One region of the Shinella sp. S4-D37 genome, then DNA from elsewhere that is predicted to be linked to it. Evidence: riboswitches for the same ligand, from Rfam matches in the RefSeq annotation. Region 1 holds a riboswitch; each other region holds the start of a gene.
What was found. A riboswitch is a leader RNA that binds a small molecule or an ion and turns the genes downstream of it on or off. The one in region 1 is predicted to bind cobalamin.

Region 1 (3,247 bases):
TCAATCGTGCCCCACGTAGACCGTTTGTACTGCATCCCCCTGAAGAGCCGCTCTATCACAATGTCATCATTCGCTCGCGGGATCAGGGCCGTTCGTGGAGCGCTCCTCTGGTGGTTCCCGATTACAACCGGTCTGGCACCGAATGTGCCGGGCTTACCGTGTTGTCCGATGGCCGCTTGATGCTCAATCAATGGCAATTCGAATGGCTACCCTTAGAAAAGGCCCGACGGCGCATCGATCAGGCGGGCCTCACCTACCCCAAGGCATTCATGAAGGGCTGGCAGCTCTCCCCCGAGCACACCGCCGAAAATATGCCACCGGAAATGTTCGAGCATGTTGCTCCGTGGGTCCGCGGCGGCGGTCGTACCTTCGTCCATTTTTCCGACGATTGCGGGATGACTTTCGGTGACGAGGTTGAAATCGACACATCGCCGCGAACCGGCGGCTACGGAATGCGCGGTGCCGTCGAACTTCACGATGGCAGGATTCTCCTGCCCCTGAGCGACGTTCCCAACTACCGCCAGGTTTTTTCCGTTGAAAGCATTGACGCCGGTAGAAGCTGGTATCCGCCCGCGGCGATCGCTCATGGCGACGCGCATGAATTCGAAGAGCCCGCATTGTTGGCGTGTAGGTCGGGAAAGTTGCTTCTTGTTCTCAGGGACAATGCGACACGCTCCCTTCATCAGGCGGAATCGATGAATGGCGGTCTGTCCTGGACTGCACCGGTTCCCCTGCCGATCAAAGGCTACCCGGCCCACTTACTGCAGCTCCATGACGGTCGAATTCTGATGACGTATGGTTGGCGTTTTCCCGATTTCGGAATTAGGGCCGTATTGTCGAATGACGAGGGAAAGTCCTGGGATATCGCCAGGACGTTCTGCATTCGCGGTGCGATGCCAAACAAGAACCTCGGCTACCCTGCGACCATTGCTACGGAAGAGGGGGGCTTTTTCACAGTTTATTACGGCGAGGACCCAAGCGGCGTGACCGGTATCCACGGCACCTCCTGGGATATCGCAAGATAACCCTGCGGGCGATGTCATGTTGATTCTCCTGAGCGCGCCTGGACGACTTCCGGCTGGGAATGTGCAGGCGGGCTGAATGGATGGAGCGGCTGCCTCTCTACCGGTGACCTGCGTCGAACGGATCGCGATGGCGAACCGGCAGTCCGGCCAGCGCAATCATATGAGCGCAAAATGGTCCAGACTGTGGGAAATGCCATGCATCCCTTGACCCAACTTTAGGCCGCCGATAAGCTTGGCCACGGAATAGGTTCCGTCAGCATGACGGATGAAAAGGGAACACGGTGAGGACTACCCATCAGGGGCCGAAACCGTGACTGCCCCCGCAACTGTAACCGCCGAGCTTGCCTCATGATGCCACTGCGCGAACGCGCGGGAAGGCGGGACAAGCGATGACGCGGAAGTCAGGAGACCTGCCTGTGCCGGTCACCCATGCCAGGATACGGGGAGTGTCCGGGCGCGGCCGTCCGTAGCGGTGACATTGTCGAAGATGTCGCCGCGTCGATGGACGGTTTATGGAAGCGTCAGCTCTCCGGAAATCCTCACTCGCCCGCGGTTGGTAACCGTGCAGGGATCAGCCTGCCGTGGGGGAAATATGAAGACCTATCTGGCAGGGGCTTCCCTGCTTGCGATCGTATGGTGTCAGCCCGTCCTGGCGCAGGATCAGCCAGCAACCGAAACGCCGACCATGCTCGACGAGATCGTGATTGCCGACGGTCTCACCTCGGTGGAACTCAGAAAGTCCGGTCGCGCCGTCACCGTCATCACCGGCAAAGAGATCGAGAAGAACCAGGTTCGCTACGTGGCGGATGCGCTTCGGTTCGTGCCGGGTTTTGCCGTATCGCAGACAGGGCCCTACGGTGGCCTGACGCAGGTGCGCGTGCGCGGCGCGGAAGGCAATCAAGTGCTTGTCGTCATCGACGGCGTCGAGGTCAATGACAATGGCCAGGGCGAATTCGACTTCGGCAGCCTGCTTGCCGACGATATCGATCGCATCGAGATCCTGCGTGGCCCGCAGAGCACCTTCTGGGGCGCCAACGCCATGTCCGGCGTCATCAACATCACCACAAAAAAAGGCGAGCGCAACTCAACCAAATCCACGGCCCGGACAGAAGTCGGTACGGATGGCACGGTGATGGGCGCGCTCTCCACACGCGGCGGCGGCGAAAATTTCGACTATTCGCTCGCCGGCGTCCTGCGCCGTTCGGAAGGTTTCAACATTTCCGACATCGGGAAGGAAGACGACGGCGACCGCAACGGCACGCTGAACGGGAAATTCACCGTAGATCTGTCGCCCGATACAGTGGTGGACGGCACGCTGCGCTACGTCAACCGCCGCAGCGATCTGGATCCGCAGCACTACGACACCGCAATGACATATGATGCGGACGATTACATGAAAAGCCGGGAGTTCTTCGGCTCGATCGGCCTTACCAACACCGCGCACGACGGCGCGCTGACACAGAAGGCACGCTTTTCCGGCAACGACATCCATCGCTTCAACCACTCCGAGGACTTCGGCGACAGCTGGAACGACGGCAACCGCTACAACGCGACCTACCAGGCCTCCTATCGCTACGACGCGCTGGAAAATCAGGTCAATCAGGTGACCGCCGGCTACGAATGGCAGCGCGAGACCTTCTCGCCCTCGCATCTTGCCGAGACCTTCAGCCGCATCGCCCATTCGCTGATCGGCGAATATCGCGGTGAGTTCTTCGACCAGTTCTATCTCAACGCCGGCGCCCGGCAGGACTGGAACGACGCCTTCTCGGATGCCGCGACCTGGACGGTGAGCGCCGCCTGGCAGATCCCGGAAGCGGAAACGCGGCTCCATGCCTCCATCGGCACGGCCGTGACCAACCCCACCTTCTACGAGCAGTTCGGCTATATCCCCGGCACGTTCAGGGGCAACCCGAACCTCAAGCCGGAGGAAAGCCTCGGCTGGGACGTCGGCGTGGAGAAAAGCTTCTTCGACGGCGGCCTCGTCGTCGACGTCACCTATTTCAACCAGAACCTCGAAAACGAGATCGCCACGGTCTACAATCCCGACTTCACGTCGACGCCGGTCAATCGCAACGGCGAAAGCCGCCGGCAGGGCGTCGAGGTTTCCGCGACCGTCGATTTCTTCAACGGCTTCACGATGGGGGGCGCCTATACCTATACCGACGCGAGCGAGCAGACGGTGGCCGGCGGGCCGCGCCTTGCGGAAGTGCGCCGCCCGCGCC
Region 2 (3,247 bases), on a different contig from region 1:
GGGAGGGCGGCATCGCGCCCCTGATGAACACGCCCGGCATCAACAGCCGCGCCACGGCCCAGATGGTCATGAAGGCGCTTTTGAAGGTGACGCCGGACCTGCCGGTCGATCATCTGCACGAGCGCGTCGCGAGCGGCGATTTCGACACCGGCCGCGACCTCAAGTCCTATCCGACGGCCAAGCTGGAGGGGCGCCGCATGGCGGTCGTCGGCTACGGCAATATCGGCCGCGAGGTGGCGAAGCTCGCCCGCGCCTTCGGCATGCGCGTGGCGATCCACGCGCGCGCAAAGCATCGCCGGTGGATCGAGGCGGAAGGGTTCGACTATGCCGCCTCTCCGGTGGAGGCGGCGGCGGGCGCCGATGCGCTCAGCGTGCATGTCGGCCTCGGCCGGCTCGATCCGGTGACGCGCGCCTACGCCAATGCCGGCATCGTCGGCGACGGCGTGCTCGCGGCGATGAACCGCGGCGCCGTCGTCGTCAACTACGACCGCGGCGAGGTGGTGGATGCCGGCGCGCTCGACCGGGCGCTCGCCTCCGGCCAGGTGCGCCACGCCGCCATCGACGCCGATCTCTTCAAGGACGCGGCGAGCGGCGCGCTCAGCGGGCCCATGCTGCCCTATCTGACGCTCGCCGCCCGCCATCCCGGCAAGCTCGAACTCCTGCCGCATGCGGCGGCCGATACCGACCATCCCTCGCGCGTCGCCGGCGCCTGCCAGGCCGTCGACCAGATCATCGACGTCATCCGCCACCGCCGTGTCCGCAATCTCAAGGGCGACCTGCCGGAGGGCTATGTCGATGGCGGGGCCAAGGTGCCGCACGGCATCGGCCGCGTGACGGCCGCCACGCTCGCCGCCGCCGTCGCCGACCCGCGGTTCTCCGAACTGCACGGCATCGCGCGCGAAATCTTCGATACGCTGGAGGCGATCGTCGAGGCGGTGGACGAGGGCATGACGCACCAGCCGGCGGCCGGCGACGTGACCGCGCTCACCCAGCTTCTCCTAAGCCAGCAGCGGCTTCTCGAAGCGCTCGGGCTGGACGGTCCCGCCGAGGCCTGAGGCGGCTCCGGGAACTTTCCCCGTCACCATAAGTTCCCTCCCCGACACATTTTTCAGGGAGTGACCGCCATGACCCATCAGCAAGACGAACGCGGCGATCCGCTGACCCGCACGCACGAGCCCGCCCGCAAGGACTATGCCGCGCGGGAAACCCGCCAGGGCGGCCTGGGGCGGCCGGTGCTGAAAGTGCTCGGCATCAGCCTGGCGCTTGCCTTCCTCGTCTGGGGCGCCGTGGAGATCTGGGGCGAAAGCACCGATCCGACCGTCGACACGGACCAGTCGTCCTCCACCTCCGGCGGCACGCCGGCTGAGGGCACGATCGACGACACGGTTCCGGGCGGGGGCGAGACCGTTCCGACGGACCGCGATCCCAATGCGGATTCCGGCACCGGCGGGGAAAGCCAGCGCGTGACGCCGGACGGCACGGGCAACTGACCGCAACCGATCCATTTGGAGACCTTCAGCGCCTTGACGCCGCCGCGCGCGGCGGATTAAGGATGTCGAGACGGTTCCCCGAGGGATGACTCCCAGGGGATTAATAGGGAACACGGTGCGGACGACCCCAACAGGGGCCCATTCCGTGGCTGCCCCCGCAACTGTAGGCGGATTGCCGCCTGTCCTTGGACGCGTTTTGCGTCATGCCACTGCGGTTCTCCCGCGGGAAGGCAGACAGGCAGCAGATATCCGTGAGCCAGGAGACCTGCCGTCGTCGAACCACTTTCCAAGTCACGGGCGGGGATGCCCGGAACAGGAGACCCCATGACGACCCTGGCTGCCCGCAACGGCAGAGCTTCACTCGTTTTCTCCCGACCGCAATCGGCTCGCCACTCTCGGCGCACCGGCTGAGCCCGCACGCTTTCACTCATCCGGGAGAAATCCATGATCATTCTGCCTGCGGCCGCGCGCGCCGCATCCCTCCTTTCCGCGCTGGCCGGCGCGGCCGTGTTCGTCCTCTCGTCGGGTGCCGCCCGGGCGGCCGCGACGCAGTATCCGCTGACGCTGGAAAATTGCGGCCGTCCCGTTACCTTCGAGAAGGCGCCGACGCAGACCGTGTCGATCGGCCAGAGCTCGACCGAGATCCTCTACATGCTCGGCCTTGCCGACAAGGTGGTGGGCACCGCGCTGTGGGTCGGTCCGGTCCTGAAGGGCTACGAGGAGGTCAACGCCAAGATCGACCGCCTCGCCGACAATGACCCGAGCTTCGAGAGCGTGCTCGGCAAGAAGCCGGATATCGTCACCGTCCAGTTCCAGTGGCAGGTGGGTCCGGAAGGCGTGGTCGCCAAGCCCGAGCAATTCGAGGAACTCGGCATTCCCGTCTATACGTCGCCTTCCGATTGTGTCGGCAAGGACAACAGCGCGGCGAGCGACGGCGTGCGCCACCAGGTCTTCACCATGGAGCTCGTCTACCGGGAAATCCGCGAAATGGCGCAGATCTACGACATTCAGGACAAGGGCGAGGAGGTCGTCGCGGCGCTGAAGGCCCGCGAGGCGGCGGCCCGCGCCAAGGTCGCCGCCGCCGAAGGCAAGCTCTCGGCCGTCTTCTGGTTCTCCAGCGCCGCCGATGCCGACCCCTATGTCGCCGGAAAGAACGGCGCGCCGGGCTATATCATGTCGGCGCTCGGCATCGAGAACATCATCAAGACCGACGATGAATGGCCGACCGTGGGCTGGGAGACCATCGCGAAGGCCGCGCCGACGATGATCGTAGCCGGCTCCATGGAGCGCCGCCGCTATCCGCTCGACAGCCTCGAAGCCAAGCTGGACTTCCTGAAGACGGATCCTGTCGCTAGCCTGATGCCGGCGGTCAAGAACAACTATGTCTTCGACATGGACGCGCAGGCGATGAACCCGACGATCCGTACCATCGAGGGCATCGAACTGCTCGCCGACGCCATCGAAAAGGCTGGTCTGGCGAAGTGACGGCGGATCATCCTATCCTGCTTCGGACGGGCGCCGCTGTCGCGGCGCTCGTTCTCCTGCTTTTCGCCCTCGGCGTCGGGGCCGCCGTCGGCGAGACCGCCATTCCGCTCGACGTCGTGGCGAAGACGGCGGCCAATCGCCTCTGGAATGCCGGCTATCCGCTGGAACCCATCGACGAAGGCATCATCTGGAACTACCGGCTGAGCCGGGCGATGGTGGCGGCCTGCTGCGGTTCGGCCCTTGCGCTGTGCGGTGTCATCCTGCAGTCGTTG
Region 3 (3,247 bases), on a different contig from region 1:
GAGATCCGCATGAATACCTGCCTGCAAGGGCCGGTTTCCGCCAGGGGCGGATGCGCGGGCAAGGGCGCGGACCGGCTGTTGAGTTTGTCGAGAGTGCTACACCAAGGCCCAGGGGAGATCAATTGCGGGGCGCGGCCAAAAACATGAATATGAAAATCATATTTCCGGGAGCCGCGTTAATCACAAATGCGGGAGCACGTTGCGCTTCCCCCGCCACGGCCTATGATGGAAGCCTGACGCGGCCGGATTGCGGCCATCCACTCAAGGGATCGACGATTTGAAAGGGCGCCTTCGCCTCCTCCTTGCCATTGCGGCCGGCCTGCCGCTGCTTCTGTCGGGCGGCACGGCGGCGGCGGAGGTCTGCGAGCGCGTGCGGGCGGAGCTTGCCAACCTGCCGAAGGTGGTTGTCGACACCGCGAGCGCCCGCAAATATGCCGGCGCGATCGCCCGCCAGAACATCCAGCTTCGCAAGGCCAAAAGCGACCAGCGCCGCCTCGGCTGCTCGGGCGGCAGCATCATCGTCTTCGGCGGCGCGAATGCCGAGGCCTGCCACACGCTCGCGACCGTGATCGGCAAGATGGAGCGCAACCTCCAGATCCTCGACGGGAAGCGCCGCGAATTTGCCGGCGGCACCTCCTCGCAGGGCAAGCGCAACCGCCTTGCCGCCCTGCTGGAGACCAACGGCTGCAACGGCAAGGCGAAGGTCGTGCCCATCGCGGCGACCGAGACGCTGCGCACGCTCGACGAGAAGCGCACCCTGCCCCTCGGCACCGCGCCCGAGGGCAGCGAGCGCCTGCCATTGCGCACGCTCGGCGGCGGCAACGGCCACGGCAACCTGCGCACCGTCTGCGTGCGCACCTGCGACGGCGGGTTCTTCCCGATCTCGTCGGGCGCCACCCCGCTCGATTTCCGCCGCGACCAGAAGGTCTGCGCGATGATGTGCCCCGAGACGCAGACGGAGCTGTTCTACCAGTCGATGACGAGCGGCCAGGAAACCGAGCAGATGACCTCCACGGTCACCGGCCGGCCCTATTACGAAATGCCGAACGCCTTCTCCTACCGCACGCGCGACCTCTCCAAGCCCGGCGCCTGCGGCTGCAATCTCTCGGCCTATTACCAGGAGATGATCAAGCGCGAGAAGGCGCTGAAGGGCGACGATGCCGAGACGGCCCGTTCCGGCACGGGGGATGACGCCGACAGCGGCTCGATCACCACCATCCGCACCCTGCCGAAGAAGGAGGAGGCGCCGGTCAAGCTGCCGGCGCAGGTCGAGGAGCGCGACTACGACCCGGCCACCAGCAAGGTGCGCACGGTCGGCCCGGTCTTCCTGCCGGCCAACGAATCCGCCATCGATCTCGGCCGTCCGGTGGAGGCCGGCGTCAACTGACGCCCTCTTCCGGCCAGCGTTCCTCGAACACCAGGTCTTCCAGCGGCAGGCGCTGGCGCCAGCCCTTCACCGCCAGTTCCGGCTCGCTATAGAGCCGGTCGACGAAGCCGACGCAGAGCCAGGCGACGATCTCGACATGGACGGGGATGCCGAGGATCGCGCGGATGTCGCTGTCGTGGAAGATGCTGACCCAGCCGACGCCGACGCCCTCCGCCCGCGCCGCCAGCCACAGGTTCTGCACGGCGCAGACCGTGGAATAGACGTCCATGCGCGGATTGTGCGTGCGGCCGAGCACCACCGCGCCGCCGCGGGTCGGATCGCAGGTCACGCAGATCGACAGCGGCGCCTTCAGGATGCCCTCCAGCTTCAGCGCGCGGTATTGCGCCTGCCGCTCCCCTTCGAACATCGCCGCCGCCTCGCCATTGGCCTTCAGGAAGGCCGCATGCACCGCCCGCCGCGTCGCCTCGGCGCGCACCAGCAGAAAGTTCCACGGCTGCATGAAGCCGACCGAGGGGGCGTTGTGGGCGGCCTGCAGCAGGCGGCCGACGAGATCGTCCGGCAAGGGATCGGGCAGGAACTGGTCGCGCACGTCGCGGCGCGTCTCGATGGCACGGTAGACGGCCTGCCTTTCCGCACGGGAAAAGGCGCCGGCCCGGACGAGCGCGTGTCCGCTCTCCTTCGGATCGTGAAAACGCTCCGGCTCCGTCTTTCGCAATTCCGGACGCAAAGCCGCTTCGCACTTTTGCCGGAATTGCTCTTGGTCCAAGGGTTCGCTTCGCATCGTCATCTCCCCAACAACGCGTCACGACCTGCCGCCGTCCGCGCGGTTCGGTCTATCGTGCCAGGCCGGTCTTCTGACTTCGGGTCACGCGGCAGGCACCTGCCTTCCCGGTTGAACAACCAGTGGCAAAAGCCTGAATCGATTCAAGCTTTCATGGTGCGAGCCATCCCCGTCACAGCGTTGGGCACGTTCCGGACCTGGGCTTTTCGCCCGCACCGGATTCCCGATTCTCCCGCCGAAGCGGGCACCTGACGCGCAGGATATGCGCATGGCTTGCAGGCGCGATCAAGCCCGCCCGCGCCATGCATCGCCCTGGCTGCGCCTCACAGCGGCGCGTCCGGATGGGGCGAGCCGTCATAGGCGCCCCAGATCGACTGGTCGAAGCAGATGACCGAGCCGGTCATCAGGCCGGATTCCGCCGAGGAGAGATAGGCGCAGGCCCGCGCCACCTCGGCCGGATCGACCAGTCGCCCGAAGGGCTGGCTTGCCGCGGCCCTGGCCAGCCAGTCGTCGGCCGCGCCGTGGAATTCGCGCTGGATGCGGTCCTCGCCCTCCGAGGCCATCCAGCCGATATTGAGGCCGTTGACGCGGATGCGGTTGCGCAGCACGGCATAGGCCGTGTTCTTGGTCAGCGTCTCCAGCGCGCCCTTGGAGGCGCAATAGGCCGAGATGAAGGGCTGGCCGGCCTTGGCGGACATCGAGCCGATATTGACGATGGTGCCCTCGGTCTTCTCGCGCCGCATCACCCCTATCGCCTCCTGCATCAGGAAGAAGGGCGCGCGCACATTGACCGCGAACATGCGGTCGAAGAGTTCCGGGCTCGTGTCGAGGATGGTGCCGCGGTCGGTGATGGCGGCGGCGTTGACCAGCGCGTCCACCCGGCCGAAAGCCTTGTCGCAGGCGGCGATGACGGCGCGCGCATCCTCCACCGCGCCGAGGTCGGCCTTCACGTAGAGCGTCGCGACACCCGTCGCGCCGGAGATCTCCTTCGCCTTCGCCTCGCCCTTGGCGGCATTGCGCCCGCAGATGACGAGGCCCGCCGCGCCCCGCTCGGCAAAGAGCCGGGCGATCGTCGCGCC

Region 2: linked by a shared signal. The riboswitch ahead of AB3G45_RS04265 (ABC transporter substrate-binding protein) and the one ahead of AB3G45_RS29165 (TonB-dependent receptor plug domain-containing protein) in region 1 are both predicted to bind cobalamin.
Region 3: linked by a shared signal. The riboswitch ahead of bluB (5,6-dimethylbenzimidazole synthase) and the one ahead of AB3G45_RS29165 (TonB-dependent receptor plug domain-containing protein) in region 1 are both predicted to bind cobalamin.

What each region holds. Positions count from the first base shown of each region.
Region 1 covers NZ_JBFNXL010000010.1:11,894-15,140, reverse strand. Annotated here, with positions in the region: gene AB3G45_RS29170 (sialidase family protein) at 1-1,025, shown strand, start outside; cobalamin riboswitch at 1,254-1,458, shown strand; gene AB3G45_RS29165 (TonB-dependent receptor plug domain-containing protein) at 1,618-3,247, shown strand, end outside.
Region 2 covers NZ_JBFNXL010000003.1:51,305-54,551, reverse strand. Annotated here, with positions in the region: partial or broken gene AB3G45_RS04275 (NAD(P)-dependent oxidoreductase) at 1-1,055, shown strand, start outside; gene AB3G45_RS04270 (hypothetical protein) at 1,125-1,490, shown strand; cobalamin riboswitch at 1,545-1,778, shown strand; gene AB3G45_RS04265 (ABC transporter substrate-binding protein) at 1,935-2,975, shown strand; gene AB3G45_RS04260 (FecCD family ABC transporter permease) at 2,972-3,247, shown strand, end outside.
Region 3 covers NZ_JBFNXL010000005.1:1,567,312-1,570,558, reverse strand. Annotated here, with positions in the region: gene AB3G45_RS15030 (phytanoyl-CoA dioxygenase family protein) at 1-11, opposite strand, end outside; gene AB3G45_RS15025 (DUF2865 domain-containing protein) at 278-1,387, shown strand; gene bluB (5,6-dimethylbenzimidazole synthase) at 1,380-2,114, opposite strand; cobalamin riboswitch at 2,214-2,435, opposite strand; gene AB3G45_RS15015 (SDR family oxidoreductase) at 2,492-3,247, opposite strand, start outside.